2 regions of the Streptomyces sp. NPDC031064 genome follow, and region 2 is predicted to be linked to the other one. Evidence: riboswitches for the same ligand, from Rfam matches in the RefSeq annotation. Region 2 holds a riboswitch; the other holds the start of a gene.

Region 1 (15,082 bases), on a different contig from region 2:
GTCCGGGCGCAAAAAGGTCCCCAACCCCCTCGGGGTGGCTTCCCCCGGGCCCCTCGTTTGGAGTCATCCCGCGTGCCGCTGTGGCCATACCTTCCTACGGTGTGCTTATGAGCAACACGCCCCGCATGCGCACCGCCATAAGCTGCACCTTGCTGGTCGCCGTCACCGGTGCGAGCGCGACCGCGTGCGGTGGCCCGGACGGCCACCCCCTCTCCGCGAAGCCGTACGACGCGGCCCGCCAGGTCGCGTTCAACGCCCCGTCCGGCACCGCCAAGGCGGCCCTCGACAAGCCCCTGGAAGTCACCGCCACGGGCAAGGACGGCCGCATCACGGACGTCACGGCCGTCGACACGGCCGGGCACTACCTCGCGGGCGAGCTGTCCGCCGACGGCAGCCGCTGGCGCTCCACGGCCCCCCTGGTGGCCGGCACCCGCTACACCGTCAGGGTCGCCACGGAGGACCGCAAGGGCGCTCCCGGCGCCCGTACGCTGACCTTCGAGACCGCGGCCGCCAAAAGGCTCCTGAACGTGAAATTCGGCCCGGAGGCGGGCAAGTACGGCGTCGGGCAGCCCATCACGGCGGAGCTCAGCGCCCCGGTCACCACCAAGGAGGGCAGGGCCGCCGTCGAACGCTCCCTCAAGGTGCGTTCCAGGCCCGCGGTCACGGGCTCCTGGTACTGGGTCGACGACAAGAAGCTGCACTATCGCCCGAAGGAGTTCTGGCCCGTCGGCGCGTCCGTCACCGTGACGGGGAATCTCGCCGGGGTGAAGGTCGCGGGCCACCTCTACGGCGGTTCCGCCAAGTCCCTGAACCTCACCATCGGCGACCGCGTCGAGGCCATCACCGACGCGGCCACCCACCACATGACGGTCAAGCGCAACGGAAAGGTGATCAACACCATTCCGGTGACCACCGGGAAACCGGGCTTCTCCACCCGTAACGGCATCAAAGTGGTGCTCGGCAAGGAGTACTTCGTCCGGATGCGCAGCACCACCGTCGGCATCGCGGCGGGCAGCAGCGAGTCGTACGACCTGCCCGTCTACTACGCCACCCGGGTCACCTGGAGCGGCGAGTACGTCCACGCCGCCCCCTGGTCCGTCGGCTCACAGGGGTACGCCAACGTCAGCCACGGCTGCACCGGCATGTCCACCAGCAACGCCGCCTGGTTCTACGAGAACGTCCGCCCCGGCGACATCGTCACCGTCATCAACAGCGCGGGCAAGGAGATGGACCACTTCGGCAACGGCTTCGGCGACTGGAACCTGCCCTGGGACAAGTGGCAGACGGGCAGCGCCGCCAAGGCCGACGCCCCCCGCACCGAGCACGTACGCCTCAGCCCGGGCCTCTGAGGCGGCTCACGCCTCCACGGACAGGCGGCTGCGCAGCAGGGCCGCCAGGGAGTCCGCCAGCTCGACCGGGTCGACCGGGAGGGTCACCGCGGCGTCCGCGCGGCTCCAGGTGGCCAGCCAGGCGTCCTGGGGGCGGCCGATGAGCAGCAGCACGGGCGGGCAGCGGAACACCTCGTCCTTGATCTGCCGGCACACCCCCATGCCGCCCGCCGGCACCGCCTCGCCGTCCAGGACGCAGACGTCGACGCCGCCCTTGTCGAGCTGGTCCAGCACGGCCGGGAGCGTCGCGCACTCGATGTACTCGACCGGCGGAACGTCGGCCGCGGGCCTGCGCCCGGCCGCCAGCCGCACCTGCGCGCGGGTGTTGGCGTCGTCGCTGTAGACCAGGACGGTGGCGCTCGACTGCATTGTTCCTCCGAGTACGTCGGCGGCATGGGCAGGAAGGCTGGTACCGATGCGCCGGATGCTACTCCTGTCCAACGGCCCCCAACACCGGTTCGGACATCCCTTCGATGCCCGCCGCGATGGGCCGTTCGGGCTGGACAGAGCGCACCAACACACCGAACGGCACCCCCCGGAGTGAGGGCGGGATAAGCGACCGACATAATGTCGGTCGTGGCGACAGCAACGACAGTAGAAACCGGGCACGCGCACCCGTCGGTCAATCGGCCGAACCTCACCAGCGTCGGAACCATCATCTGGCTGAGTTCCGAGCTGATGTTCTTCGCGGCCCTCTTCGCGATGTACTTCACCCTGCGATCGGTGACGGGTGCCGAGTTCTGGTCAGAGAAAGCCGACCTGCTGAACTTCCCGTTCTCGGCGACCAACACCACGATCCTGGTGCTCTCCTCGCTCACCTGCCAGCTCGGCGTGTTCGCCGCCGAGCGGGGCGATGTGAAGAAGCTCCGGGCGTGGTTCATCATCACGTTCGTGATGGGTGCGATCTTCATCGGAGGCCAGGTCTTCGAGTACACCGAGCTGGTCAAGCACGAGGGCCTCTCGCTCTCGTCCGACCCGTACGGCTCCGTGTTCTACCTGACGACCGGCTTCCACGGCCTGCACGTGACGGGCGGTCTCATCGCCTTCCTGCTGGTCCTCGGCCGTACGTACGCGGCCCGGAGATTCACTCACGAGCAGGCAACCGCCGCCATCGTCGTGTCCTACTACTGGCACTTCGTCGATGTCGTCTGGATCGGCCTCTTCGCCACGATCTACATGATCAAGTAATCGGGCCCGTACCGGACCAGGTACACCCGACACATCCAGCAAGCATCGACGCAGAAGATCCTGACACCGGGGTAATCCGTGAAAAAGCTCTCCGCACGACGACGCCATCCGCTGGCGGCGGTCGTCGTCCTACTCCTCGCGCTGGCGGCCACTGGGGGGCTGTACGCCGCGTTCGCGCCCGCGGGCAAGGCGCAGGCAGACGAAACCGCCCAGTCCCTCGCCATCGAGGAGGGCAAGAAGCTCTACACCGTCGGCTGCGCCAGCTGCCACGGAACCGGCGGTCAGGGAACCACTGACGGCCCGAGCCTGGTCGGCGTCGGCTCCGCAGCCGTGGACTTCCAGGTCGGCACCGGCCGCATGCCGGCGCAGCAGCCCGGCGCCCAGGTGCCGAAGAAGAAGAACATCTACTCGCAGGCCGAGATCGACCAGCTCGCCGCGTACGTCGCGTCCCTCGGCGCCGGTCCGATCACGCCGACCGAGAAGCAGTACAGCCCGGAAGGCGCGGACATCGCCCGGGGTGGCGACCTGTTCCGCACCAACTGCGCCCAGTGCCACAACTTCACCGGCGAGGGCGGTGCCCTGACGCACGGCAAGTTCGCCCCCAGCCTCGACGGTGTGAGCAACAAGCACATCTACGAGGCCATGCAGACCGGCCCGCAGAACATGCCGTCCTTCCCCGACACCACGATGCCGGAGAAGGAGAAGAAGGACATCATCGCGTACATCAACAGCGTGAACGGTGACGAGACGCCGACCCCCGGCGGCTTCGCACTGGGCGGGCTGGGCCCGGTCAGCGAGGGCCTGTTCGGATGGATCTTCGGTCTGGGTTCCCTGATCGCTGTCGCCGTCTGGGTCGCGGCCCACACCGCTAAGGCCAAGAAGTCATGAGTAGCCAAGAGATTTCAGAAGCAGAGAGCCTGCCGAACGCGCAGGACACCACGCACGGCACGGCGGTCGCGGAGAACCCGTTCGCCGACCCGGGGCTGCCGCCCCACAAGCCGCGCATCCAGGACATCGACGAGCGGGCCGCCAAGCGCTCCGAGCGCACGGTCGCCCTGCTGTTCACCCTGTCGATGCTGGCCACGATCGGCTTCATCGCCTCCTTCGTGATCTTCCCGGTCGACAAGATCGTCTATGTCTGGCCGCTGGGTCACGTCAGCGCGACCAACCTGTCGCTGGGTCTGACCCTGGGCCTCGCCCTCTTCTGCATCGGCGCGGGCGCGGTCCACTGGGCCCGCACCCTGATGTCCGACGAGGAGATGGCCGACGACCGGCACGCCATCGAGGCGACGCCCGAGGTCAAGGCCAAGGTCATGGCGGACTTCGCGGACGGTGCGCGGGAGTCCGCGATCGGCCGCCGCCCGCTGATCCGCAACACCATGCTCGGCGCGCTGGCCATGGTGCCGCTCTCCGGCCTGGTGCTGCTGCGCGAGCTGGGCCCGCTGCCCGAGAAGAAGCTGTTCCACACGTCGTGGGCCAAGGGCAAGCAGCTCATCAACATGAACACCAACGAGCCGCTGCGTCCCGAGGACGTCCAGGTCGGCTCGCTGACCTTCGCCAAGCCCGAGGGCCTGGAGGAGAGCGACCACGAGTTCAACACCAAGATCGCCAAGGATGCCTTGATGATCGTCCGGATCCAGCCGGAGGACATCAAGGACCGGCGCGAGCTGGAGTGGTCGCACGAGGGCATCGTCGCCTTCTCCAAGATCTGCACCCACGTGGGCTGCCCGATCTCCCTGTACGAGCAGCAGACGCACCACGTCCTCTGCCCGTGCCACCAGTCCACCTTCGACCTCTCCGACGGCGCCCGCGTCATCTTCGGCCCGGCCGGTCACCCGCTCCCGCAGCTCCGGATCGGCGTGAACGACGAGGGCTTCCTCGAAGCGCTCGGTGACTTCTCCGAGCCCGTCGGCCCTGCATTCTGGGAGCGCGGATGAGCACCACGACCGCAAGCGACGCCAAGCGCAAGGCGCCCGCCGGCGAGCGGGTCGCCGACTGGGCCGACGGCCGGCTGGGGATCTACGGCCTCGCCAAGGCCAACATGCGCAAGATCTTCCCGGACCACTGGTCCTTCATGCTGGGTGAGATCTGCCTCTACAGCTTCCTGATCATCATCCTCACGGGTGTGTATCTGACGCTGTTCTTCCACCCGAGCATGAACGAGATCGAGTACCACGGCTCGTACGTGCCGATGCAGGGCATCCGCATGACCGAGGCGTACGCCTCGACCCTGGACATCAGCTTCGACGTCCGCGGTGGTCTGCTCATCCGGCAGATCCACCACTGGGCCGCGCTGATCTTCCTCGCGGGCATGTTCGTGCACATGATGCGCGTCTTCTTCACCGGCGCGTTCCGCAAGCCGCGTGAGATCAACTGGCTGTTCGGCTTCCTGCTGTTCGTCCTGGGCATGTTCACCGGCTTCACCGGTTACTCGCTCCCGGACGACCTGCTCTCCGGCACCGGTGTCCGCTTCACCCAGGGCGCGATCCTGTCCATGCCGATCGTCGGCACGTACATCTCGATGTTCCTGTTCGGCGGCGAGTTCCCCGGCCACGACATGGTGGCCCGGTTCTACTCGATCCACATCCTGCTGCTGCCGGGCATCATGCTCGGCCTCGTGGTGGCGCACCTGATCCTGGTCTTCTACCACAAGCACACGCAGTTCCCCGGCCCCGGCCGGACGAACAAGAACGTCGTCGGCATGCCGCTGCTGCCGGTGTACATGGCCAAGGCCGGAGGCTTCTTCTTCCTGGTCTTCGGTGTCATCGCGATGATCGCCGCGCTGTTCACGATCAACCCGATCTGGGCCATGGGCCCCTACCGCCCGGACCAGGTGTCCACCGGCGCCCAGCCCGACTGGTACATGGGCTTCGCCGAGGGTCTGATCCGTGTCATGCCGGGCTGGGAGATCAACCTCTGGGGCCACACCCTGGTCCTGGGCGTGTTCATCCCGCTGGTCCTCTTCGGCGTGATGCTCGTGGCGATCGCGGTCTACCCGTTCATCGAGTCGTGGATCACCGGCGACAAGCGCGAACACCACCTGCTGGACCGGCCGCGCAACGCGCCGACCCGGACCGCGCTCGGTGTCGCCTGGGTCACCGGCTACATGATCATGCTGATCGGTGGTGGCAACGACATCTTCGCCACCCACTTCCACATGTCGATCAACTCGATCACCTGGTTCGTCCGGATCTTCTTCTTCCTCGGCCCGGTCATCGCGTTCATCATCACCAAGCGGATCTGCCTGGGTCTCCAGCGGCGCGACCGCGACAAGGTGCTGCACGGGCGTGAGTCCGGCATCATCAAGCGCCTGCCGCACGGAGAGTTCGTCGAGATCCACGAGCCGCTCAGCCAGGCCCAGCTCCACTCGCTCACCGCGCACGAGCAGTACACGCCCGCCGAGATCGGCCCGACGGTCGACGAGAACGGCGTGGAGCGCAAGCCGTCGCGCACGCAGCGGCTCCGCGCCAAGCTCAGCAAGGGCTACTTCGGCGAGGGGAACCAGATCCCCAAGGCCACCGTCGAGGAGTACAAGGAGATCAGCAGCGGCCACGGCCACCACTGATCACCTGACCTGAGAGTCGCCACACCGCATCGAGCCCCGTCCAGCCGCTGGACGGGGCTCTTTGCCGTGCCCGGCGGCTCGATAGGCTGTGCTCATCTCTGTACGCACGGACACCAGGAGCGACCATGAGCGCTGTGAACCCCGCTGGAGGTACGAGCACGGCGGGTCGTTCCTGGCCCGAGGTGCTGAACGGCCTGCTGGAAGGGCGCGACCAGAGCGCCGACGACACGGCGTGGGCGATGGACCGCATCATGCGCGGCGAGGCCACCGACGCCCAGATCGCCGGCTTCGCGGTCGCGCTGCGCGCCAAGGGCGAGACGGTCGAGGAGATCACGGGCCTCGTACGCACCATGTACGAGCACGCCAACGTCATCGACGTGCCCGGCCCGTCCGTCGACCTCGTCGGCACGGGCGGCGACGGCGCCAAGACCGTCAACATCTCCACCATGTCGGCGATCGTCGTCGCCGGAACCGGCGCCAAGGTCGTCAAGCACGGCAACCGTGCCGCGTCCTCCGCCTCCGGCTCCTCCGACGTGCTGGAGAAGCTCGGCGTCAACCTGGACCTGTCGCCCCGGCGGGTGGCGGAGGTCGCCGAGGAGGCCGGCATCACCTTCTGCTTCGCGGTGAAGTTCCACCCGGCGCTGCGTCACGTGGCGGCGGCCCGCAAGGAGCTGGGCATCCGCACCACGTTCAACTTCCTCGGGCCGCTCACCAACCCGGCGCGGGTGAAGGCCCAGGCGACCGGCGTCGCCGACGCCCGGATGGCCCCCATCATGGCCGGCGTCCTCGCCGAGCGCGGCTCCTCCGCGCTGGTGTTCCGGGGCGACGACGGGCTGGACGAGCTGACCACCACGGCCACCTCGAAGGTGTGGGTCGTCCGGGACGGCGCGGTGCGCGAGGAGACGTTCGACCCCAGGGACGTGGGCATCGACCTGGTGCCGGTGGAGGCGCTGCGCGGCGCGGACGCCTCGTACAACGCGGACGTGGCGCGCCGGCTGCTGGCCGGCGAGACCGGGCCCGTACGGGACGCGGTGCTGCTGAACGCGGCGGCGGCCCTGGTCGCCCTGGAGCCGTCGGACGCGCCGCTGGCCGAGCAGATCCGGGCGGGCATCGCCAAGGCGGCCGAGTCGATCGACTCCGGCGCGGCGCGGGCGGCGCTGGAACGGTGGGTGGCGGCGAGCCACCGCTGAGTGTGACGCGGGGCGCAGTCCGGATGCCGGACTGCGCCTTGCGCATGTCGAGACGTATGGCAAGATGCCTTTCAAGGTCATGAGTGACAGCGACTACGGCCCCGGCCCGCTGTCCGGCAACCCTCCGTCCGTGGCGGGGTGCCCCGGGTGAAGACCAGGCCGCAGGCAGCGAGGTCTGCGGCAAGCGCGGACCCCTGCACACCCTGGGGTCCTGGTCCTCAAGGGAGCAGTCTCGTGAGCAAGCGAATGCGATAGGGCGTATCGCCCCTCTTCGGTACCCCCTTTTCACCTTTCCCGCTGCGCCGCGTCGTGCTGCCTTTCCGACGCGTTGACGCACGGATTCGCCTGCCTCGTACGGGAGTTCACCATGTCTGTCACCACCGTCGCCGCCGACCAGTCCGTCTGTTCCCCGCTGCCCGTGCTGGGCCGGGATGTCACCGTGCCGCTCGTCACCGGTGGTGAGGTCACGTACGCCGCCCTCGACTACGCCGCCAGCGCGCCCGCCCTCCAGCGGGTGTGGGACGACGTGGCCGCCTACGCGCCCTACTACGGCAGCGTGCACCGGGGCGCCGGGTACCTGTCGCAGTTGTCGACCGACCTGTTCGAGAACAGCCGCGTCGCCGTCGCGGAGTTCCTGGACTGCCGCGAGGGCGACCAGGTCGTCTTCACCCGCTCGACGACCGACTCGCTCAACCTGCTGGCCGCCGCGCTGCCCGCCGACTGCCAGGTCTTCGTGTTCGAGACCGAGCACCACGCCTCGCTGCTGCCCTGGAGGGACGCGCGGGTCACCTACCTCAACGCGCCCCGCACCCCGGGCCAGGCCGTCGAGACGCTGGAGCGGGCGCTCGCCGACCGCGACCCCTACGGGCCCGCCCTGGTCTGCGTCACCGGCGCGTCCAACGTGACCGGCGAGCTGTGGCCCGTGCGCGAACTGGCCGCCGCCGCCCACGCCCACGGCGCCCGCATCGTCCTGGACGCCGCGCAGCTCGCGCCCCACCACCCGGTCTCGGTGCGCGACCTGGACGTGGACTGGGTCGCGTTCTCCGGGCACAAGCTGTACGCCCCGTTCGGCTCCGGCGTCCTCGCCGGGCGCGCCGACTGGCTGCGGGAGGCCGAGCCGTACCTGGCCGGCGGCGGCGCGTCCCGGAAGGTCGCCCGGCGCGCCGATGGTGGGGTGGACGTCGAATGGCACACCACCGCCGCCCGCCACGAGGCCGGGTCGCCCAACGTCATCGGCGTGTACGCCATCGCCTCCGCCTGCAAGGCGCTCACCGAGGCCGGGTTCGACAACCTCGTCGCCCGCGAGCAGTACCTGATCGGCAAGGTCCGCGAGGGGCTCGCCGAGGTGCCCGAGGTGAAGGTGCTGTCGCTGTTCGGCGACGAGGCCCCGCGGGTCGGCGTCATCTCGTTCGTCGTCGAGGGCTGGAACAGCTCCCACTTCGCGGCGGCGCTCTCCGCCGAGTACGGGATCGGCGTCCGCGACGGGCTGTTCTGCGCCCATCCGCTGGTGCGCACCCTGCTCGGCAGCGACCCCCAGGAGGTCGGCGAGTGCGGCGCGCCCGAGGCGGCGCCGGGCGAGAAGTCGCTCAACGCCATCCGCGTCAGCTTCGGGGCGGGGACGCCGGACGAGCACGTCGACCGGTTCGTTCGGGCCGTGAAGGAGCTCGTACGGGACGGGGCGAAGTGGAACTACCGTACGGAGGACGGGCGCTGTGTGCCCGACCGCGGCTGACCATCCGGGTGCCCACGAGGACCGTGCGCAGCGCCCGCTCGGCGGCGTCCGCGAGCAGTTCGGCCGCGCGGTCCAGGGCGTTGGGCAGCGGTAGGGGGCCGGGCGCGATCGACTCGTAGGCGTCCAGCCCCGCCTCCCGGGCGCCCTCGCCCAGCGTGCCGGCGAGCGCGAGCACCGGGACGCCCGCCTCCCGCGCCCGGCGCGCCACCTCGCCGGGTACCTTGCCGCGCACGGTCTGGGCGTCCAGGGTGCCCTCGCCGGTGATCACCAGGTCGGCGTGGCCCAGCCGGGCGCCCAGGTCCAGCCCGTCGAGGAGCACCTCGAAGCGCGGGAGCAGGTGGGCGCCCACCGCCGCGAGCCCGGCGCCCAGCCCGCCCGACGCGCCCGTGCCGGGCGCGCGGCGCAGGTCCACCTCCGGGGCGAAGGCCGCCGTCAGCAGGGCCGACCAGTGCTCCAGCGCCGCCGACAGCTCCTCGCACTGCGCCGGGGTCGCGCCCTTCTGGGGGCCGAAGACCCGGGCCACGCCCCGCTCGCCGCACAGCACGTTGTACGGGTTGCACGCCACCAGCAGCTCGGCGCCCGCCAGCCTCGGATCGAGCCCGCCCGCGTCGATGCCCGCGAGCCGGGACAACGACGCCCCGCCGTACGGCAGTTCGTCACCGCCCGCGTCCAGCAGCCGCACGCCCAGCGCCTGGAGCGCGCCCGCGCCCCCGTCCGACGTGCCCGAGTCGCCGCAGCCGACCAGGATCCGCCGGGCGCCCGCGTCCAGGGCGGCCCGGATCAGCTCGCCGACCCCGTACGTCGTGGTGGCGCCCGGGTCGCGGCGGCCCGGCGGCACCAGGGCCAGCCCCGCGACGGCGGCCATCTCCACCACCGCCGAGCCGTCCCCGAGGAGCGCGAAGTGGCTGTCGACCGGGTCGCCCAGCGGGCCGGTGGCGGGGTACGGGACGAGCCGCCCGCCGGTCGCGGCGGCCAGCGCCTCCGCCGTGCCCTCCCCGCCGTCGACCAGCGGGATCAGGTCCAGCTCGGCGTCCGGCAGGACCCGTGCCACCCCCTCGGCGATGGCCTCGGCGGCCTGCCGGGCCGACAGGGACTCCTTGAAGCCGCTGGGCGCCACGGCGATGCGGTACGGAACGTTCACGGCTGGGTCTCCAGGAGGACGGGCACGCCGAGCAGCGGCCAGACGGTCAGGGCGAACAGCAGGACCAGGCCCGCCGTGAGCGGGGCGAGCACCGCCGACAGCCGCAGCAGGTCACGCGGGGTGTAGGTGGGCACGCCGTCGGGGAGGTCGGAGAACAGCGCCACCGGCTTCGCGGAGGCGGGCAGCGTGTGGCAGAACCCGGCCGCCGCCGTCGAGGCGAGCGCGGCGGCCACCGGGTTGACCCCCGCCGCGGTCGCCGCCACGACCACCAGCGGGACGAGCACGGAGGAGCGGGCCGAGCGGGACTGGAGCACCAGGTGCGCCGCCGTGCTGACGACCACCACGACGGTGAGGAACAGCCACGGCGGCGCGTGCACCGGCATCCCGGACACCAGCCACTTCGCCGCGCCCGAATCGGCGAGCGCCACGCCCATCGCCATCGTCGCCGCCATGAACAGCAGCAGCGGCCAGGGCACGGTCGTCAGCCCGTCCTTGAGCCGTACCGTCCCCAGCGCCGGTGACGCCGCCACCACCGCGCCGATCAGCGCGACCACCGCCGGGGACACCCGGTGCAGCGGTTCGCTGCACCACAGCAGCACCACCGTGGCGAGCAGCAGCGCGCAGCGCGCCTCGGCGGTGGACAGCGGGCCCGTGACGGGCGTGGGGGAGTGCGCCTCGATGTCGGACGGGGTGATGCGCACCGGTTCGGTCCGGTCGGCCCGCGAAGTGGTCGTCAGCAGCACCGCCTCGGCCGCCAGGTGGGACGACACGATCGCCAGCGGCAGCCCCAGCAGCAGCCACTGGACGAACCCCAGCCGCTGCCCGGTCTGCTCCCACAGCACATTGACGGTGATCAGATGCGCCCCGGCGCCGATCAGCGTGGCGACCGCCGACAGCAGCACCACCGTCGGGAACAGCAGCGCCAGCATCACCACCAGCCGCTTGCGCTCCGCCAGGACCTCGGCCAGTGCCAGGAACACGGGCAGGGCCAGCGCGGCCCGCCCCGAGGTCGCCGGGACGGCGAACGACGTCACGACCAGCGCGGCGGTCGTCAGGTGGACGAGCTGGCGCACCGTGCGGGCGCCGCTCACCAGGAACGCGGCCGCCCGCCCGGCGAGCCCCGTCCGGGTGACCGCAGCCGCCAGCACGAACGCGCAGATCAGCAGCCAGATCGTCTCGTCGCCCAGCGTGGCGAAGAGGGTCTCGCTGCTGATCACCCCCGTCGCGGTGAGCGCCAGGCCCGCGCCCAGCGCGATGTACGTGTTGTCGACGGCGGTGGCGATCCAGGCGACGGTGGCGAGCACGAAGACGGCCAGCGTCAGGCGCGCGTCGCCGCCGAGTCCGGGGAACCGGTTCGGCAGGGCCAGCAGCGCGCACACACCGAGCGCGCCGCCCAGCCAGGCCGCCCGGCTGAGGGAGTGGGTCACGGTGATCAGTCTGGATACGCGCCGTGAGTCCTCAATGAGCCCTTTGTTAAGGAAAGTTCATCTTCGGCAGCCCGCTACGGCAGGCGGTACCCCATGCCGCGCACCGTCTCCAGCCGTTGCGCGCCCAGCTTCTTGCGCAGGTTCCGGACGTACACGTCCACGATGTTCGAGCCGGGGTCGAAGTCGTACCCCCAGACGTGGGACAGGATCTGCTCCCGTGACAGCACCTGGCCGGGATGGCGCAGGAACAGTTCCAGCAGCACGAACTCACGGGCCGTCAGGTCCACGGTGCGGTCACCGGCGCGGGCCCGGCGGGTGCGCAGGTCCAGGCCGAGGTCGCCGCTGCGCAGCACCGTCACCTCCGGCGCCCGGGCGGCGGTGCGCAGCCGGAGCCGTACCCGTGCCAGCAGCTCCTCGAACCGGAACGGCTTGGTCATCCAGTCGTCCGCCCCGCCCTCCAGGCCGGCCACCGTGTCCCGTACCGAATCCCGTGCGGTCAGCACGATGACCGGCAGCGTGACGCGGGCCTCGCGCAGCTCCCGCAGCACGGTGAAGCCGTCCCGGCCGGGCAGCCCGATGTCCAGCACCATCAGGTCGAACCCGCCGGTGACGGCGTAGTCGAGAGCGGTGTCGCCGTCGGCGGCGACGGTGGTGGTGAACGCGTTGGCGCGCAGCCCCTTCTCGACGAAGGAGGCGATCCGCTCCTCGTCCTCGGCGATCAGAATGCGGTTCACTCGTCCTCCTCCAGTACGAGTACGAAGGTGGCCCCGCCGCCCTCGGTACGGCGCAGCTCCACCCGGCCCCGGTGGCCCTCGGCGATGGCCTTCACGATGGACAGCCCAAGCCCCGCGCCGCCGCCCGCGCGGGTGCCGCGCCGGGCCGTGCCCCGCCGGAACCGCTCGAAGATCACGGCGGCGTCCTCGGCCCGCACACCGGGCCCGGTGTCGGCGACGTACAGCTCGATGCGGCCCTCGGCCTCGCGCGAGCCGATCCCTATCCGCTGCCCCGGCACGGTGTGCTGGACGGCGTTCTGCGCGAGCTGCACCATCGCCTGGGTGATGCGCTGCGGGTCCAGCTCGGCCTCCCGGTCGGCGACCCCTTCCAGCACCCACTCGCGCTCGCCCAGCGCCCGCGCCTTCACGAACACGTCGGCGGTCAGCTCGCCGAGCTGCACCGGCTCCGGCGTGACGAAGTCGGGGCGCTCGGCCTTGGCGAGGAGAAGCAGGTCCTCCACGATCCGGCTCATCCGGTCCAGCTCGTCGGTGACCAGCCGGATCGTCTCCGCCTGCTCGGCCGGGTCGTCGCCCATCAGCTCCAGGTGCCCGCGCACGATCGTGATGGGCGTGCGCAGCTCGTGTCCGGCGTCGTCGACGAACTGGCGCTGCGCCGCGAACGCCGCCTCCAGCCGGTCCAGCATGGCGTTGAACGTCTCGGCGAGCAGCGCGATGTCGTCGCGGCCCTGCACGGGGATGCGGCGGGTCAGGTCCTGCTCGGTGAGCTGCGCGGCGGCCCGGCGGACCAGGCGCACGGGGGCGAGGATGCGGCCCGCGACGGCCCAGCCGATGCCGGTCGTCATCAGCAGCGCCACACCCGAGATGGCGAGCTGGGTGCGGAACGCCTCGGCGGCGATGGCCTGCTCGTTGTCGGCGTGGAAAGCGACGACGAACGCGCCGGGTGCGGCGTGCCCCGCCGGCTGGATGGGCACCTTGGCCCACCGCACCTCGCCCTGCGGGCGGCGCAGGGTGCCGGAGCGGTCGGGGGAGTCGAAGATCCGGGCGAGCGCGTCCCGGTCGTGGTGCAGGGCGTCGCCGCTGGTGTCCCGGGGCTGGCGCAGCACGGCCGGGACGCCCCCCGCCCCCCGGGTCAGGCCGAGCAGCTCCTCGTCGGGGTCGGAGTACTGGCGCTGGAGGAACACCTCCAGCAGGCGGCGCGGCTCGGTGAACTCGGCGCCGGTGTCGGGGTCCACGCCCTGGTCGACGAAGTTGGCGAACTCGCGGGTCTCCTGGGTGAGGAGCTGGCTGATCCGGTGGTCGACGTCGCGCAGCAGGATGGACCGGGTCGTCATGGCGACGGCGACCAGCGCCACGCCCATCACCAGCAGCAGCCAGAGCAGGATCCGCACCCGGGCGGAGACGCGGCGGTCAGTTCTCGTCACCGATGTCGTCACCCAGGTCGTCATCGTCGTCGTCCCCCGCGGTGGCCGGCGGCCCCGGCACCACGGTGTCGGTCGGCAGGGTCCGGGCGGGCGGGGTCTCCTTCGGCGCGGGGGGCCGCGTCGTGCTCGGTACGGGAACGCCGGTGGGCGTCGCACTCGCCGTCCTGCCGGGCCCCGGCGTCCGGCTCGGCTCCGGAGCCCCGGTGGGCCGGGGCGAGGTGCCCAGCTCCACCTCGGGCGGCACCTTCGGCGCCTCGGGCGTGTCGGTCAGCGTGTAGCTGGTCGCGGCGATGCCGAGCGGGATGGCGACGACCGCGGCGAGCGTCACCATGCGATGGGTGAAGGCCATGCCCCCATCCTGGGCGCGGCCCGGCCACGCGTGAATGAGCGCCGGATGAAGGCTCCTTCATAAACCGCACGGGTTCCTGACGGGGCTCGTCCCCGAAGCGGGGCGCGATCACCGGAGCGGCCCCAGCGGCAGCCGTCCGCGCCCGGGCGCCCCCGACGGACCCGGGACGTCATCCGTCCGGGTGACGCGCGCCGGGCAGCGGGGGTGCCCTGGCCGGGGGGCGTTACGCGTCGAGGCCGATCGCGAACGCGGCCTCCAGGTCATGCTGGGAGTACGTGCGGAACGCCACGTGCGTGTCGGTGGCCTCGACGCCCGGGATCTTGCTGATCCGGCCGGGGATGACGTCGGCCAGGTCGTCGTGCTTGGCCACGCGGACCATGGCGATCAGGTCGTACGTACCCGTGACCGAGAAGACCTCGCTGACGTTCTCCAGCGCGGCGATCGACTCGGCGATCTCCGGGATGCGGTCCACGCTGGTCTTGATGAGCACGATCGCGGTGATCACGGCTGTCCTTCTCCCTCGGTGGCCGCTGGGTGGGCCTTCACTCTAGCCCCACCCCGGAACCGCCCCCACGCGTACAGGAAGCCCAGGCAGAACCCCACCACGTGCGCCAGGTACGCCACGCCCGGGCCGGTGCCGGCGTCGCGGGCGGCGAGCCATTGCAGGACGAACCAGAAGAGCAGCACGATCCACGCCGGGAAGCGCAGCGGCAGGAAGAAGAGGAACGGGAAGAGGCTGGTCACCCGGGCCCTCGGGAAGAGGTAGAGGAACGCGCCGAGCACCCCCGAGATCGCCCCCGACGCGCCCACCAGGGTCTGGTCCGATTGCGCGTGCGCCACCGCGTACGCGAAGAGGGCGAGGCAGCCCGAGCCCACGTAGAAGAGGCCGAACTCCAGGTGGCCCATCCGCTCCTCGGCCATCGCGCCGAACACGTACAGGAAGAGCA
Region 2 (15,082 bases):
GGGTCGCCTGCCAGGTGCCGTCCGGGGTGACCGCGAGGAGCCCCTCCGGCCCGAGCGAGGCCACCACGGCGTGGGCGCCCCGGCGGCGGGCGTCGCGCGCGGCGCGCAACGGCTCACGTGACCCGGTGAGCCTGGCCAGCTCCTCCGCGTTGGGCTTGACCAGGTCGGGGCGGGCGGCGATGCCCCGGCGCAGCGGCTCGCCGCTGGTGTCCAGCAGGACCGGCACGGACGCGGCCCGGGCGCGGCGCACCAGCTCGGCGTACGCGCCGACGTGGATGCCGGGCGGCAGGCTGCCGCACAGGGCGACGGCGTCGGCGTCCCGCACCAGCTCCTCGTACGCGGCGAGGAAGGCCGACCACTCGGCGGGGTCGAGGGTCGGGCCCGGCTCGTTGAGCTGTGTGGTGTCACCGGTCGACGCGTCCACGACGGCCACGGTGCGGCGCGTGGTGCCGGCGACCGGGACGAGCGCGTCGCGCACGGGCAGCGGGGCGAGCATGCCGCGCAGCACGTCGCCGGTGGGGCCGCCCGCGAAGCCGGTGACCACGGTGTCGTGGCCGAGGGCGGCGAGGACGCGGGCGACGTTGACGCCCTTGCCGCCGGGGCGTTCGGCGACGTCGGTGACGCGGTGCGAGGCGTGGGGGGTGAGGGCATCGACCTTGTAGGTGATGTCGAGCGCGGTGTTGAGCGTGACCGTCAGGATCACCCGTAACACCCCCGAGTAGTACGTGCCCGCTTCAGCTTTCGGGGCCTGATCATGCCAAACCGAAGGCGGTTGGCCCAGACCCCTGGCCCAACCGCCTTGCAGTAATTCGATCAAAAATCAGCCCAGTTGGGGCTCAACCACCCATTCGCCCTTACGCATGACACCCACCAGGGTGAATGTGTCGTCAAGGACGACCAGATCGGCGTCCTTGCCGGGCTCCAGCGAGCCGACCTTGTCGTACACACCGAGCAACTTCGCCGGGTTGGCGGAAACCGCGCGCACGATCGACTCGACCGGCAGCCGGTCGATGGTCGCGGCCCGCCTGAACGCGGTGTCGAGCGTGAGCGTGGACCCCGCGATCGAGCCGCCCTCCACCAGCCGGGCGACCCCCTCGCGGACCTCCACCTCCAGGGGGCCCAGGTGGTAGGTGCCGTCGCCGAAGCCGGCCGCGTCCATGGCGTCCGTGATGAACGCGACGCGCTCCGGGCCCGCGTGATGGAACGCCAGCTCCAGGGCGGCCGGATGCAGGTGGGTGCCGTCGTTGATCAGCTCGACGGTGACCCGCTCGTCCTCCAGCAGCGCGGCGATCGGCCCGGGCGCGCGGTGGCCGAGGGCGGGCATCGCGTTGTAGAGGTGCGTGGCGACGGTGGCGCCCGCCTCGATCGCCTCGATCGTCTGCTCGTACGTGGCGTCCGTGTGCCCGACCGCGGCGATGACCCCGTGCTCGGCCAGCAGGCGTACGGAGTCGATGCCGCCGGGCAGTTCGGTGGCCAGGGTGACCATCTTGGCGTGGCCGCGCGCCGCGTCGATCAGCTTGCGCACCTCGGCCGGGTCCGGGTCGCGCAGCAGCGCCTCGCTGTGCGCGCCCTTGCGGCACGGCGAGATGAACGGCCCCTCGAAGTGGATGCCCGCGATGTCGCCCTGCTCGGCCAGCTCGGACAGCTCCCCGGCGCGGTGGGCGAGGAAGTCCATCTCGCCGGTCACGGTCGACGCGACGGTCGTGGTCGTGCCGTGCAGGCGGTGGGTGTGGACGCCGTGGAGGACCTCGTCCACGGTGCCGGACGTGAAGGAGGCGCCACCGCCGCCGTGGTTGTGCATGTCGACGAACCCGGGCACGACCCAGTGGCCGGTGAGGTCGAGCGCGGGGGGTTCGGCGCCCGCCGGGGTCACCTCCGCGATACGGCCGCCTTCGACGATCACCCGCCCGTTGTCCACGATCCCGGTCGGCAGCACCACGCGGGCGCCGGCGAGAACCTTGCGATCGGCCATCAGATCGGCCATCAGGCGGATACCTCCGAACTGGCGAGTAGGTCCCAGGCGAGGAGGCCCGCGCCCAGGCATCCGGCGGTGTCCCCGAGGGCCGCCGGCACGATGGCGGGCAGTTTCTGGAACGTCACGCGCTCCTCGACGGCCGCCCGAAGGGGTGTGAACAACGTTTCCCCGGCCTCCGCGAGACCGCCACCGATGATGAGCGTGCGCGGGTCCAGCAGGGTGAGCGCCGTGACCAGGCCGTCGGCGAGCGCGTCGACCGCGTCCCGCCACACCCGTACGGCCCGTTCGTCGCCCGACTCGACGGCCTTGGCGCAGTCCGCCGCGTCCGCCTCCGGGTCACCGCTCGCCGCCGCCCAGGCCCGGGAGACGGCCGAGGCCGAGGCGAGGGTCTCCAGGCAGCCGCGCTGCCCGCAGCCGCACGCGGGGCCGCCGGGGCGCACCACGATGTGCCCGATCTCGCCCGCGTACCCGTGCGCGCCCGCCTCGATGGCGCCGCCGATGCCGATGGCGCCCGCGATGCCGGTGCCCAGCGGCACGAACAGGAAGCGGTCGGCGCCCCGGCCGGCGCCCACCCGGCCCTCGGCCAGCCCGCCGGTGCGGACGTCGTGCCCGAGGGCGACCGGCAGGCCGCCGAGCCGCTCGGCGAGCAGGGCGCGCAGCGGTACGTCGCGCCAGCCGAGGTTCGCCGCGTACACCGCGAGGCCCCGGTCGGGGTCGACGATGCCGGGCACGGCGACCCCGGCGGCGACGGCACCGGTGCCGTACCGCTCGCGGCCGTGCGCGTACAGCTCGGCGGCGAAGCCGAGGATGGACTCCACGACCGCGTCGGGGCCGCGGTCCCGGCCGGTCGCGCGGCGCGCCTCGTACAGCAGGGCCCCGTCGGTTCCGACCAGGGCGGCCTTCATCCCGGTGCCGCCCACATCGAGGGCGATGACGTGTCTCACGGGGAACAGTGTCGCTCGTGAACCCGTGAAAGGTCTAGTCCACTTCCCGGGATTGTTGCTGCTGCATACAAATGGGCTACGAGGGCCACCGGTACGGGGTCACGCGGCTGGCCGCGCGGCTGGGCCACGAGGGCGACGGGAGCCACGGGGGCTACCGGGTCACGAGGAGAGGATGACGCTCCGGGTGAGGTTGCGCGGCCGGTCCGGGTCGTACCCCTTCGCCTCCGCGAGCGCCACCGCCAGCCGCTGCGCGCGGATCAGGTCCGCCATCGGGTCGTCGCCCCCGCGCGCGTGGAGCGTGCCGCCCACCCGCTCCACGTCCGCCGCCAGCCCCTCCGGCGCAGCGCCGAACACCCATGCCACCCGCCCCGGGCCGGTGATCGCGATCGGGCCGTGCCGGTACTCCATCGCCGGGTACGCCTCCGTCCACGCCCCCGCCGCCTCGCGCATCTTCAGCCCCGCCTCCAGCGCCAGGCCGTACGTCCAGCCCCGGCCCAGGAACGTCCACTGCTCGGCGCCCAGCACCGCCTCCGGCAGCGGGTCCGCCACCGCCGCCTCCGCGTCCGCCGCCGCCTCGGCGACCGGCTTCACGCCCGGTACGCCGGACACGTCACCCAGCGCGGCCCGCAGGAACGCCAGCGCCGTCGTCGCGAACCGGGTCTGCACGACCGACTCCTCGTCCGCCCAGTCCAGCACCGCGACGGCGTCCGCCGCGTCCATGACCGGCGTCTTCGGGTCGGCCGTCAGCGCCAGCGTGGGCGCCTTCCCGCGCACCCCGCCCAGGAGGTCCAACACCTCCGTCGTCGTACCCGACCGGGTGATCGCCACGACCCGGTCGTACGCGCGCGAGGAGGGGAACTCCGACGACGGGTACGCGTCCGTCTCGCCCTGCCCCGCCGCCTCCCGCAGCGCCGCGTACGCGATGGCCATGAACCACGACGTCCCGCAGCCGGTCACGGCGACCCGCTCGCCGGGCCGCGGCAGCCCCTCCCCGAACGACGCGGCCGCCTCGGCGGCCCGGCGCCAGCAGGTGGGCTGGGTGGCGATCTCTGCTGCGGTACGTGACATGGGCGCTGTGCTCCTACTGCTGCGGAGAGAGGTTGTGTTGGCCAAGCGATACCCAGGTGGTGTAGACCTCACCCACGCTGTGGGAAAATCACGGCTCAAGCAGGAATCAAAGGTGGGGAAGAGTTGTGCAGCGCCGCTATCCGGGCCGCCGTACGGGACTGATCGCGGCCGTGGCCGCACTGAGCATGGTGGCAACGTTGTCAGGCTGCGGGGCCGGTGACGACGGCGATGTGACCCTCAAGCTGGTGGCCGCCGACTACGGCAGCACCGACGGCAACACCTCCCAGAAGTACTGGGACGGCGTCGCCCGCTCCTTCGAGAAGACGCACCCCGGCATCAAGATCGACGTCGACGTCATGTCCTGGAAGGACGTCGACCGCGAGGTCGCCGAGATGGTCAAGAACGGCCAGGCCCCCGACCTCGCGCAGATCGGCGCGTACGCGGACTACGCCGACGCCGGCCAGCTCTACCGGGTCGACGAACTCATCCCCATCCCCACCCAGGCCAACTTCCTGCCCCTGCTCAGCCGGGCCGGCCGGGTCGAACGCGCCCAGTACGGCATGCCGTTCGCGGCCAGCACCCGGCTCCTTTTCTACAACAAGGGCCTGTTCGACAAGGCCGGCGCCAAGCCGCCGAAGAACTGGGACGACATCCGCGCCGCCGCCGAGAAGCTCAAGGGCGAGGGCGTGAAGTACCCCTTCGCGCTGCCGCTGGGCTCCGAGGAGTCCCAGGCCGAGACCATGATGTGGATGCTGGCCGGTGGCGGCGGGTACCGCGACACCAGTGACATCTCCTACGACATCAACTCCAACGCCAACATCGCCACCTTCACCTGGCTGAAGAACAACCTCGTCGGGCGCGGGCTGACCGGCCCGGTCGCCCCCGGCGACCTCGACCGGCAGGAGGCCTTCGACGCCTTCATCCGCGGTGACGTCGGCATGCTCAACGGCCACCCCACGCTGATGGAGGCCGCCGAGAAGGCGGGCATCCAGGTCGGCATGGTGCCCCTGCCCAGCCCCGACGGCGAATCGCGGCCGGCGATGGGCGTGGCCGACTGGATGATGGCGTTCAAGCAGAACGACCACCGCAAGCAGATCGGCGAGTTCCTGACGTACGTGTACGAGGACAAGAACGTGCTGGCCTTCTCCGACCAGTACGACATCCTCCCCGTCACGACCACCGCCAGCACCGCGATGCGCGCCGACACGAAGCACAAGGACCTGTGGCCGTTCCTGGAGGAGCTGCCCACCTCCGAGCTGTACCCGGTGGGCCAGACGTCCTGGGCCAAGGTGAGCGAGAGCGTCAAGAAGAACATCGGCAAGGCCGTCGCGCCGGACGGCGACCCGGACGCGGTGCTGTCGGGGATAGCGCGGGACGCCGAGGACGCGGAAGCGGCCGAGTAACTATGTTGCTCATATGACCGCCGAGCCACTCACCGACCGGGACCGGGCCGTCCTCGCCATGGAAGGGCGCTCCTGGCCCGGCCCCGGCGCCAAGGAACGCGCGATACGCGAGCAGCTCGGTCTGTCGCCCACCCGGTACTACCAACTGCTCAACGCGCTCCTCGACGACCCGAGGGCGCTGGAGCACGACCCGGTCACCGTCAACCGGCTGCGGCGCGTACGGGCGTCGCGGGAGGCGCGGCGCTGAGGTGTGCGCGGGCGGGGCCCTGGATAGGTTCCGTTGCATGGGCACCCCACCGGATTCCATGCCGCACTCCTTGCCGCGCCCGGCCACGGCCGCCGGCCGCGAGGGCCTCGCCGCCTTCCTGGACCGTCCCGGGCAGGCGGTCGTCGCCCTCGACTTCGACGGCACCCTCGCCGACATCGTGGACGACCCCGAGCAGGCCCGGGCCCACCCCGGTGCCGTCGCCGCCATCGCCGCGCTCGCCCCGCGCGTCGCGTCCGTCGCGGTCATCACCGGCCGCCCGGCGGGCGTGGCGGTACGGTACGGCGGCTTCGCCGGGGTGCCGGGTTTGGAGCACCTGGTGGTCCTCGGCCACTACGGCGCCGAGCGCTGGGACGCCGTCACCGGCACGGTCCGCGCCGCCCCCGAGCACCCGGGCGTGGCGGCCGTCCGCGCCGAGCTGCCCGGGTTCCTGGACCAGGTGGGCGCGTGGCGCGGCACGTGGATCGAGGAGAAGGGCCGCGCGGTGGCCGTCCACACCCGCCGCGCGGAGGACCCGCAGGCGGCCTTCGAGGCCCTGCGCGCCCCGCTGTCCGACCTGGCGGCCCGGCACGGCCTGGTCCTCGAACCCGGCCGCCTCGTCCTGGAGCTGCGCCCCCCGGGCGTCGACAAGGGCGTCGCGCTGACCGAGTACGTACGGGAGGTCGGTGCGGAGGTCGTGGTCTACGCGGGCGACGACCTGGGCGACCTGCCGGCGTTCGCGGCGGTCGAGAAGCTCCGGTCGGACGGGTTGCCGGGCCTGCTGGTGTGCAGCGGCAGCGACGAGGTCACCGAGGTCGCCACCCGCGCCGACCTCCAGGTCCCGGGCCCGGCGGGCGTGGTGGCCCTGCTGTCCTCCTTGGCGGCTGCCGCCGCCTGACCCTGTGCGTGGTGGGGCGTGGCCCCCTGCGGGCCCGGCCTTCGTGGGCCGGTGGCCGTCTCCCGCTCGAAAACCCGTGGGTGGGGGGCGTGGCCCCTCCGGGCTCACCTCCTCGAGGCCGGCGGCCTTGGGTGCCTTTTGAGGGAGCCGTTGCTTCGCCGCCAACCTCTGCGGGGGCGACCCTGCACGGCCCCACCCCGGCCGTCGTTCGTCTGACGGTCGGGGTCCTTCGCGGCGCGAAGCTGCCGCGTCACGGGGGTGTGGGGGCGTCAGCCCCCACGTGCTACCTCCCCGTCAGGGACGGAGCGCGGTGAGCTGGTCCAGGAACCAGCGGGCCGGGGGCAGGGACGTCGCCGCCGCGGCCAGGCGCTTGGTGCGGTCCGCGCGGTCGGTGGGGGACATGGAGAGGGCCTCGTGGAGGGCGTCGGCCGTGCCGACCACGTCGTAGGGGTTCACCGTGATCGCGTCCTCGCGGAGCTCCTCGTAGGCGCCCGCCTCGCGGGACAGGACGAGGGCGCAGCCGTGGTCGGAGACGACGGGGACCTCCTTGGCGACGAGGTTCATGCCGTCGCGGATGGGGTTGACCAGCGCGACGTCCGCCAGGCGGTACGCCGCGAGGGAGCGGGCGAAGTCGTCCTCGACGTGGAGGATGACGGGCGTCCAGCCGTCGACGCCGTACTCCGCGTTGATCTCGTCCGCGAGCTCGGACACCTGGGCGGTGTACTCGCGGTAGACCGCCAGGTCCTGGCGGGAGGGGTAGGCGAAGGCGAGGTGGACCACCCGTTCGCGCCACTCCGGGCGCTCGGCGAGCAGGTGCCGGTAGGCGAGGAGGCCGCGCACGATGTTCTTGGAGAGCTCCGTGCGGTCGACGCGGACGATCGTCTTGCGGCCGGGGCCGATCTGGTCGCGGAGGGCCGCCATCCGGTCGTCGACGTCGGGGCGACGTGAGCGGTCGCGGAGGAAGTCGCCGTCCGCGCCGAGGCCGTGCACGCCCAGTTCGGTGCGGCGGGGGCGGCCGTGGGCCCAGTGCTCGACGCTGGGCGGCATGTCCTTGGGCCAGAAGGTCTGTACGTCCATGTCCTTCAGGGACCGGCCGCAGCACGCCTGGAAGGCCTGGAGCCAGCGCCAGGTCAGGAAGCCGAGGCGGTCCGCGCCGAGCATGCCGAGCAGGAGTTCCTCGGCGATGTCGTCGGGGAGCATCGAGAAGTACTCCGGCGGCGCCCACGGGGTGTGCGAGAAGTGGCCGATCCGCAGGTCGGGGCGGAGCTCGCGGAGCATGCCGGGGACGAGGGCCAGGTGGTAGTCCTGGACGAGGACGGCGGCACCGTCGGCCGCCTCCTGCGCGAGGGCCTCGGCGAACGCCCGGTTGTAGAGGCGGTAGGCGACCCACTGCCGGCGGAACTCGGCGTCGAAGATGGGTTCCAGGGGCGTCTGGTACAGCATGTGGTGCACGAACCACAGCACCGAGTTCGCGATGCCGTTGTACGCGTCCGCGTGCACGCGTGCGTCGATGTCGAGCATCTTCACGCCCGGCTCGGCCGCGACGCCCCGCCGCACCGCCTGCCGGTCGCCGTCGCTCAGGGCCGCGCACACCCACAGCGCGCCCGCGTCCGGCCCGATCGCGGACAGTCCCGACACCAGCCCGCCCCCGCCGCGCCGGGTGTCGAACGTGCCGTCCTCGCGGGGGACGTAGCTGACCGGACCGCGGTTGGAGGCGACGAGAATCTGGGCTGCCATGGAGACGAACCTAGCCCGTAGCGGAAACGCTCAAACGTACGGCACTCACGCCACCCGGCGGCGCCGTGCGTACTCGGCCACCTCGATCATCGGCGGCCGCTCCTCGGTGTCGACCTCGTGCGTGCGCGGCACGAAGCCGTCGTCGCCCCGGTCGAACTGGGTGAGCCGGGGCCGCACCAGGTGCCCGCGCGACAGCCGGAGCTGGGCCGTGCGGTAGATCGCCGCCGCCATCCGGCCCAGCGCCCGCTCGTCCTGGTGCCGGTGCTTGCGCACGCCCACGTCCACCTGGGCGAGGGCGTCGAGGCCCACGGTGTGCAGGGCGTCGACGAGGAGGCCCAGCTCGACCCCGTACCCGACGGGGAAGGGGAGCCGTTCCAGGAGCGAGCGGCGGGCCGCGTACTCGCCGCCGAGCGGCTGGACGAACCCGGCGAGCTGGGGCCAGTGCAGGTTCAGCAGCGGCCGGGCGACCAGCTCGGTCACCCGCCCGCCGTGGCCGGCGACGCCCGCGAGGGGCCGGTCGTACATGGCCTTGACGAAGTGGACGGACGGGTCGGTGAGGAGCGGGCCGACGATGCCGGTGACGAAATCGGCCGAGAAGTCACGCAGGTCGGCGTCGACGAAGCAGACGATGTCGCCGCTGGTGGCGAGGAGGGAGCGCCACAGCACCTCGCCCTTGCCGGGGAGGGCGGGTATGCGGGGGAGTATCGCGTCCCGGTGCACCACGCGCGCGCCCGCGGCGGCGGCGACCTCGGCGGTGCGGTCCGTGGAGCCCGAGTCGATCACCACGAGTTCGTCGACGAGGGGGGCGGAGGGGGACATCAGGTCGCGGCGGATGATCGTGACGATGTCGCCGACCGTCGCCTCCTCGTTCAGCGCCGGCAGGACGACACTGACGGTCGTACGGTGCTTGGCCGCGAGCAGCCGGTCGAGCGGTCGGTCGGCCACGGACCAGGACCGCCGCTCCAGCCAGCGCTCCACCTCTTCCAGCACGTGATCTCCATCTCGCGTTTCGGACGACCATCTCAAGCGTCCGGGGGTTCGGTTACAGTCTTGAACAACGCGGATGACCGTCGCATGTCGGGTCCCCGTGCAGACAATCGAATACCGCTCATCCAGAGGGGCAGAGGGATACGGCCCGTTGAAGCCCCGGCAACCCTCCAGTCGGCACTCGCAAGATCTTGCGCGAGGCCCCGGCTAGGGAAGGTGCCAAATCCGTCTCATGGCGAAGTGCGCCATGAGGAAGATGAGGAGAAAGGGCCTCGCCTCCATGGCTGTACAGACTGTCGCCACCGCCAAGAACGTCGACCTCGGGCCTGCTTCCGCCCTCTCCTGTCGCGAATGCGGCGAGCGCTTCGAGCTCGGTCCCATTTTCGCCTGTGAGCTGTGTTTCGGGCCCCTGGAGATCGCGTACGACCTGCCGGTCGGCGACCCCGAGGGGCTGCGCAAGCGCATCGAGGCCGGGCCCGCGAACATCTGGCGGTACGCGCCGCTGCTCCCCGTCCCGGCGGACGTGACGGAGAAGCCGAACCTGAACCCGGGCTGGACCAAGCTCGTCCAGGCCGACAACCTGGGCCGTGAGCTGGGCGTCGAGCCGGGCCGGCTGTTCATCAAGGACGACTCCGGCAACCCGACGCACTCCTTCAAGGACCGGGTCGTCGCCCAGGCCCTGGAGGCCGCCCGCGCCTTCGGCTTCACCACCCTGTCCTGCTCCTCCACGGGCAACCTGGCGGGTGCCGTCGGCGCCGCCGCCGCGCGGGCCGGTTTCCGGTCGTGCGTGTTCATCCCGCACGACCTGGAGCAGGGCAAGGTCGTCATGGCGGCGGTCTACGGCGGTGACCTGGTCGGCATCGAGGGCACCTACGACGACGTGAACCGCTTCTGCTCCGAGCTGATCGGCGACCCGCTGGGCGAGGGCTGGGGCTTCGTCAACGTCAACCTGCGGCCGTACTACGCCGAGGGCTCGAAGACGCTGGCGTACGAGATCTGCGAGCAGCTCGGGTGGCGGCTGCCCGACCAGCTCGTCATCCCGATCGCGTCCGGCTCGCAGCTCACGAAGATCGACAAGGGCCTCCAGGAGCTGATCAAGCTCGGCCTGGTCGAGGACAAGCCGTACAAGATCTTCGGCGCCCAGGCGGAGGGCTGCTCCCCGGTGTCGGCGGCCTTCAAGGCCGGTCACGACGTCGTACGGCCCCAGAAGCCGAACACCATCGCCAAGTCGCTCGCCATCGGCAACCCGGCCGACGGTCCGTACGTGCTGGACATCGCGCGCCGGACGGGCGGCGCGGTGGAGGACGTCAACGACGAGCAGGTCGTCGACGCGATCAAGCTGCTGGCCCGGACCGAGGGCATCTTCGCCGAGACGGCGGGCGGGGTGACCGTGGGCGTGACGAAGAAGCTGATCGAGGCGGGCGTGCTGGACCCGTCGCTGACCACGGTCGTGCTCAACACGGGCGACGGCCTGAAGACCCTCGACGCGGTGGCCCCGACGACGGGCCCGACCGCCACGATCCGCCCGAGCCTGGACGCGTTCCGCGACGCCGGCCTGGCCTGACCTGACCCGAAAGGCACTACGAACATGAGCGTCAACGTCCGCATCCCCACCATCCTCCGTACGTACACGGGCGGCCAGGCCGAGGTCACGGCGGAGGGCGCGACCCTCTCCGAGGTCATCGAGTCGCTGGAGAAGAACCACCCGGGCATCGCCGCCCGCGTCCTGGACGACCAGGGCAAGCTCCGCCGGTTCGTGAACGTGTACGTCAACGACGACGACGTGCGCTTCGAGGACGGCCTGGAGACCGCCACCCCGGATGGCGCCGGCGTGTCCATCATCCCGGCCGTCGCAGGCGGCTGCTGACGTACGCAGCGTTACCTCCATTGCCCCCTCCGCGAGCTAAGCGGAGGGGGCAATTCTGCATGGTTGAGCGCGGTAGAGTTGGGGAAGTCCCCGCCGCTGCCAGTGCCGCCCGCATATGAGAATGCGGTGAGGCGGCGACAAGATGCAGTCAATGTGAGCTTGAGAGTTGCGCCATTTGCGCACTTTGCCGGGCCCGACTTGCCCGGGATTCTGGCCAATTCGGCCATCTTTTCCGTTCACCCGTGCTCGGAATTCTCGTCCGATTGACCTGTTGCAGACGGCAGTTGGGCAGATACATTCAGCGGCGGTCGACGCGTTCCGGCGCACGCCCGCACCTGTCAGCGGGTGAGGTCTGACCCGGGTCCGCGAAGTGCGGTCCTGTGCAAGGGCCAGTAATAGGGGAGTTAGGCATGGCTCAGGGCACCGTCAAGTGGTTCAACGCGGAGAAGGGGTACGGCTTCATCGCGGTCGACGGTGGTGCGGATGTTTTCGTCCACTACAGCGCGATCCAGATGGACGGCTACCGCACCCTTGAAGAAGGTCAGCGAGTCGAGTTCGAGATCTCGCAGGGCCAGAAGGGTCCGCAGGCGGACATGGTCAAGCTCGCCGCCGGCTGAGAGCCGCGTCGCGATCGACCGACCATCGACTGTCGACATCGCAAGTGCCGAGGGGCCCGCGTTCCAGGGGACGCGGGCCCCTCGCGCGTGTCCGGACCCGTGGCGGGCCCCTGTCTCGTATGCGAGAGGCGCTTGCACTCGTAGGGGTCGAGTGCTAATCATTGGCGTTAGCACTCTGAAGGTGAGAGTGACAACGAAGGACCGGGTCGGTGAGGTCCGCAGGCCGGTGGGGCAAGGAACCACAGGGGCATGCAGGCCGTCCGTCGCGGGCGCCAGCGCGGTCCGGAGCATCCACCCCAGTCCGGGAGGACCACTTCACATGGCCAAGATCATCGCGTTCGACGAGGAGGCACGGCGCGGCCTCGAGCGCGGCATGAACCAGCTCGCCGACGCCGTCAAGGTGACCCTGGGCCCCAAGGGTCGCAACGTCGTCCTCGAGAAGAAGTGGGGCGCCCCCACGATCACCAACGATGGTGTCTCCATCGCCAAGGAGATCGAGCTCGAGGACCCGTACGAGAAGATCGGCGCCGAGCTGGTCAAGGAAGTCGCCAAGAAGACGGACGACGTCGCCGGTGACGGTACGACCACCGCGACCGTCCTCGCCCAGGCGCTCGTCCGCGAGGGTCTGCGCAACGTCGCCGCCGGTGCCAACCCGATGGCCCTGAAGCGCGGCATCGAGACCGCCGTCGAGGCCGTCTCCGGCGCGCTGCTGGAGCAGGCGAAGGATGTCGAGACCAAGGAGCAGATCGCTTCCACGGCCTCCATCTCCGCCGCCGACACCCAGATCGGTGAGCTCATCGCCGAGGCCATGGACAAGGTCGGCAAGGAAGGCGTCATCACCGTCGAGGAGTCCCAGACCTTCGGTCTGGAGCTGGAGCTCACCGAGGGTATGCGCTTCGACAAGGGCTACATCTCGGCGTACTTCGCCACCGACATGGAGCGTATGGAGGCGTCGCTCGACGACCCGTACATCCTGATCGTCAACTCCAAGATCTCCGCGGTGAAGGACCTGCTCCCGCTGCTGGAGAAGGTCATGCAGTCCGGCAAGCCGCTGCTGATCATCGCCGAGGACGTCGAGGGCGAGGCCCTGTCGACCCTGGTCGTCAACAAGATCCGCGGCACGTTCAAGTCCGTCGCCGTCAAGGCCCCGGGCTTCGGCGACCGCCGCAAGGCCATGCTGAACGACATCGCCATCCTCACCGGTGGCCAGGTCATCTCCGAGGAGGTCGGCCTCAAGCTGGAGAACGCCGGCCTGGACCTGCTGGGCCGCGCCCGCAAGGTCGTCATCACCAAGGACGAGACCACCATCGTCGACGGTGCCGGTGACAGCGAGCAGGTCGCTGGTCGCGTCAACCAGATCCGCGCCGAGATCGAGAACTCCGACTCGGACTACGACCGCGAGAAGCTCCAGGAGCGCCTGGCGAAGCTGGCCGGCGGCGTGGCCGTCATCAAGGCCGGTGCCGCCACCGAGGTCGAGCTCAAGGAGCGCAAGCACCGCATCGAGGACGCGGTGCGCAACGCCAAGGCCGCCGTCGAGGAGGGCATCGTCGCCGGTGGTGGCGTGGCCCTGCTCCAGGCGTCCAGCGTCTTCGAGAAGCTGGAGCTCGACGGTGACGAGGCGACCGGCGCCAACATCGTCAAGCTGGCGCTGGAGGCCCCGCTGAAGCAGATCGCCGTCAACGGTGGTCTCGAGGGCGGCGTCATCGTCGAGAAGGTGCGCAACCTGCCCGTCGGCCACGGCCTGAACGCCGCGACCGGTGAGTACGTCGACATGATCGCCGAGGGCATCATCGACCCCGCCAAGGTGACCCGCTCTGCCCTGCAGAACGCGTCCTCCATCGCGGCGCTGTTCCTCACCACCGAGGCCGTCATCGCCGACAAGCCGGAGAAGGCCGCGGCCGGTGCTCCGGGCGGCATGCCGGGCGGTGACATGGACTTCTGATCCTCGCGGATCGGACACGTCCTTTCGTTCCGAGGGCGGTACCCCTTCTCCCAGGGGGTGCCGCCCTCGGGCGTTCTCCGCGTTCTACGCTGGTCTCATGGCCGTCGACGTCCTGACCGAGACCGTGATCGACGCCCCGTGCGACCTCGTCGCCGCGTACGCCGCCGATCCCTCGACCGCGCCCGAGTGGTACACGAACATCGTGTCGGTGGAGTGGGAGACCGAGTCGGAGGTCCGCGTCGGCGCTCGGGCCGCGTTCGTCGCCCGCTTCCTCGGGCGCCGGCTCGTCTACACGTACGAGATCGTCGAGTACGAGCCCGGGCGGAAGCTCGTGATGCGGGCGGATCAGGGCCCGTTCCCCATGGAGACCACGTACACCTGGGAGCCGTACGGGGTCGAGGGCGACCGCACGCGCATGACGCTACGGAACCGTGGCGGGGGCGGCAGCCGCCTCGCCGCCATGGCGGTACGGCGCGCCAACCGCAAGGACCTCGCCATGCTGCGGCACCTGCTGGAGACGCGGTACGGCCCCGGGGCCGTGTGAGCCTCGGGGCCGTGCGCGCTGCTCTTATCGCTTGAGGCCCGCTACGAACGCGGACCAGGCGGCGGCCCGGAACACGAGCTTGGGGCCGGTGGGGTTCTTGGAGTCACGGACGGGGACGATGTCGGGGTGGCCGTCGGCGACTTCGAGGCAGTCGCCGCCGCTGGCGCCGCTGTAGGTGGACTTGCGCCACGTCGCGACTTCGAGGCAGTCGCCGCCGTCGCCGCCGCTGTAGCTCGACTTGCGCCAGTCAATGATCTCGATCTTCATGGGCGTAATCCTCCGCCACTGATTCGATCAGGGCCAGGGATTCTTGGGGTGACAGTGCGCTGGCCCCGAGCAGATCGTAAGTCAGTTCGTACCGACTGACGGTGGCGGGGTCGTCCTGCAACTGTCCCGTGTTGAGCCCTTGCAGGTAGGCCAGCGGCGGTGCGTCGTCGAAGGCCATCAACTTGAGCGAGCCGTTCAGTGCGGAGTGCGCCCCCGCCCTGAACGGCAGCACCTGCACGATCACCCGATGGGAACGGCCCAACCCGGCGATGTGTTGCAGCGCCCCGGACATCACTCCCGGGCCGCCGACCGTCCGTCGCAGTACCGCCTCGTCCAGGACCGCCCAGAACAGTGGCTTCGTCGGGTCGTCCAGGATGTGCGCGCGGGCCAGCCTCGCCTCGACCAGGCCGTCGATGACGTCGTCCGTCGCCGTGGGCTGGTACGCCCGGAAGATCTCCCGCGCGTACGGCTCCGTCTGCAACACGCCCGGGATCAGCAGCGGCGCGTACTCCTTGATCGCCGTGGCGACCGCTTCCGCCTCCGCCGCCTCGGCGAAGTGATCCGGGTACCTCGACTTGTTGGCGGCCTT

What was found. Region 2 has a riboswitch for S-adenosylmethionine ahead of thrC (threonine synthase). Riboswitches for the same ligand answer to the same signal wherever they lie in the genome.
Region 1: it holds a riboswitch for S-adenosylmethionine, as region 2 does, so the genes downstream of both, ACZ46W_RS13225 (aminotransferase class V-fold PLP-dependent enzyme) here and thrC (threonine synthase) in region 2, are expected to answer to the same signal.

What each region holds. Positions count from the first base shown of each region.
Region 1 is NZ_JBVIGF010000003.1:470,647-485,728, forward strand. Features, by position in the region: gene ACZ46W_RS13190 (L,D-transpeptidase) at 108-1,349, shown strand; gene ACZ46W_RS13195 (hypothetical protein) at 1,356-1,757, opposite strand; gene ctaE (aa3-type cytochrome oxidase subunit III) at 1,956-2,576, shown strand; gene qcrC (cytochrome bc1 complex diheme cytochrome c subunit) at 2,655-3,464, shown strand; gene qcrA (cytochrome bc1 complex Rieske iron-sulfur subunit) at 3,461-4,513, shown strand; gene qcrB (cytochrome bc1 complex cytochrome b subunit) at 4,510-6,141, shown strand; gene trpD (anthranilate phosphoribosyltransferase) at 6,267-7,331, shown strand; SAM riboswitch class IV at 7,407-7,524, shown strand; gene ACZ46W_RS13225 (aminotransferase class V-fold PLP-dependent enzyme) at 7,699-9,063, shown strand; partial or broken gene ACZ46W_RS13230 (glycerate kinase family protein) at 9,024-10,246, opposite strand; gene ACZ46W_RS13235 (SLC13 family permease) at 10,201-11,631, opposite strand; gene ACZ46W_RS13240 (response regulator transcription factor) at 11,706-12,365, opposite strand; gene ACZ46W_RS13245 (sensor histidine kinase) at 12,362-13,810, opposite strand; gene ACZ46W_RS13250 (small hydrophilic protein) at 13,773-14,135, opposite strand; gene ACZ46W_RS13255 (Lrp/AsnC family transcriptional regulator) at 14,359-14,640, opposite strand; gene ACZ46W_RS13260 (rhomboid family intramembrane serine protease) at 14,637-15,082, opposite strand, start outside.
Region 2 is NZ_JBVIGF010000005.1:483,118-498,199, reverse strand. Features, by position in the region: gene ACZ46W_RS21120 (1-phosphofructokinase family hexose kinase) at 1-703, opposite strand, end outside; gene nagA (N-acetylglucosamine-6-phosphate deacetylase) at 821-1,984, opposite strand; gene ACZ46W_RS21110 (ROK family protein) at 1,984-2,919, opposite strand; gene ACZ46W_RS21105 (SIS domain-containing protein) at 3,079-3,987, opposite strand; gene ACZ46W_RS21100 (extracellular solute-binding protein) at 4,113-5,390, shown strand; gene ACZ46W_RS21095 (DUF3263 domain-containing protein) at 5,404-5,637, shown strand; gene otsB (trehalose-phosphatase) at 5,675-6,532, shown strand; gene ACZ46W_RS21085 (alpha,alpha-trehalose-phosphate synthase (UDP-forming)) at 6,827-8,269, opposite strand; gene ACZ46W_RS21080 (glucosyl-3-phosphoglycerate synthase) at 8,315-9,259, opposite strand; SAM riboswitch class I at 9,375-9,519, shown strand; gene thrC (threonine synthase) at 9,504-10,820, shown strand; gene ACZ46W_RS21070 (ubiquitin-like small modifier protein 1) at 10,845-11,123, shown strand; gene ACZ46W_RS21065 (cold-shock protein) at 11,534-11,740, shown strand; gene groL (chaperonin GroEL) at 12,060-13,682, shown strand; gene ACZ46W_RS21055 (SRPBCC family protein) at 13,780-14,226, shown strand; gene ACZ46W_RS21050 (DUF397 domain-containing protein) at 14,251-14,493, opposite strand; gene ACZ46W_RS21045 (helix-turn-helix domain-containing protein) at 14,474-15,082, opposite strand, start outside.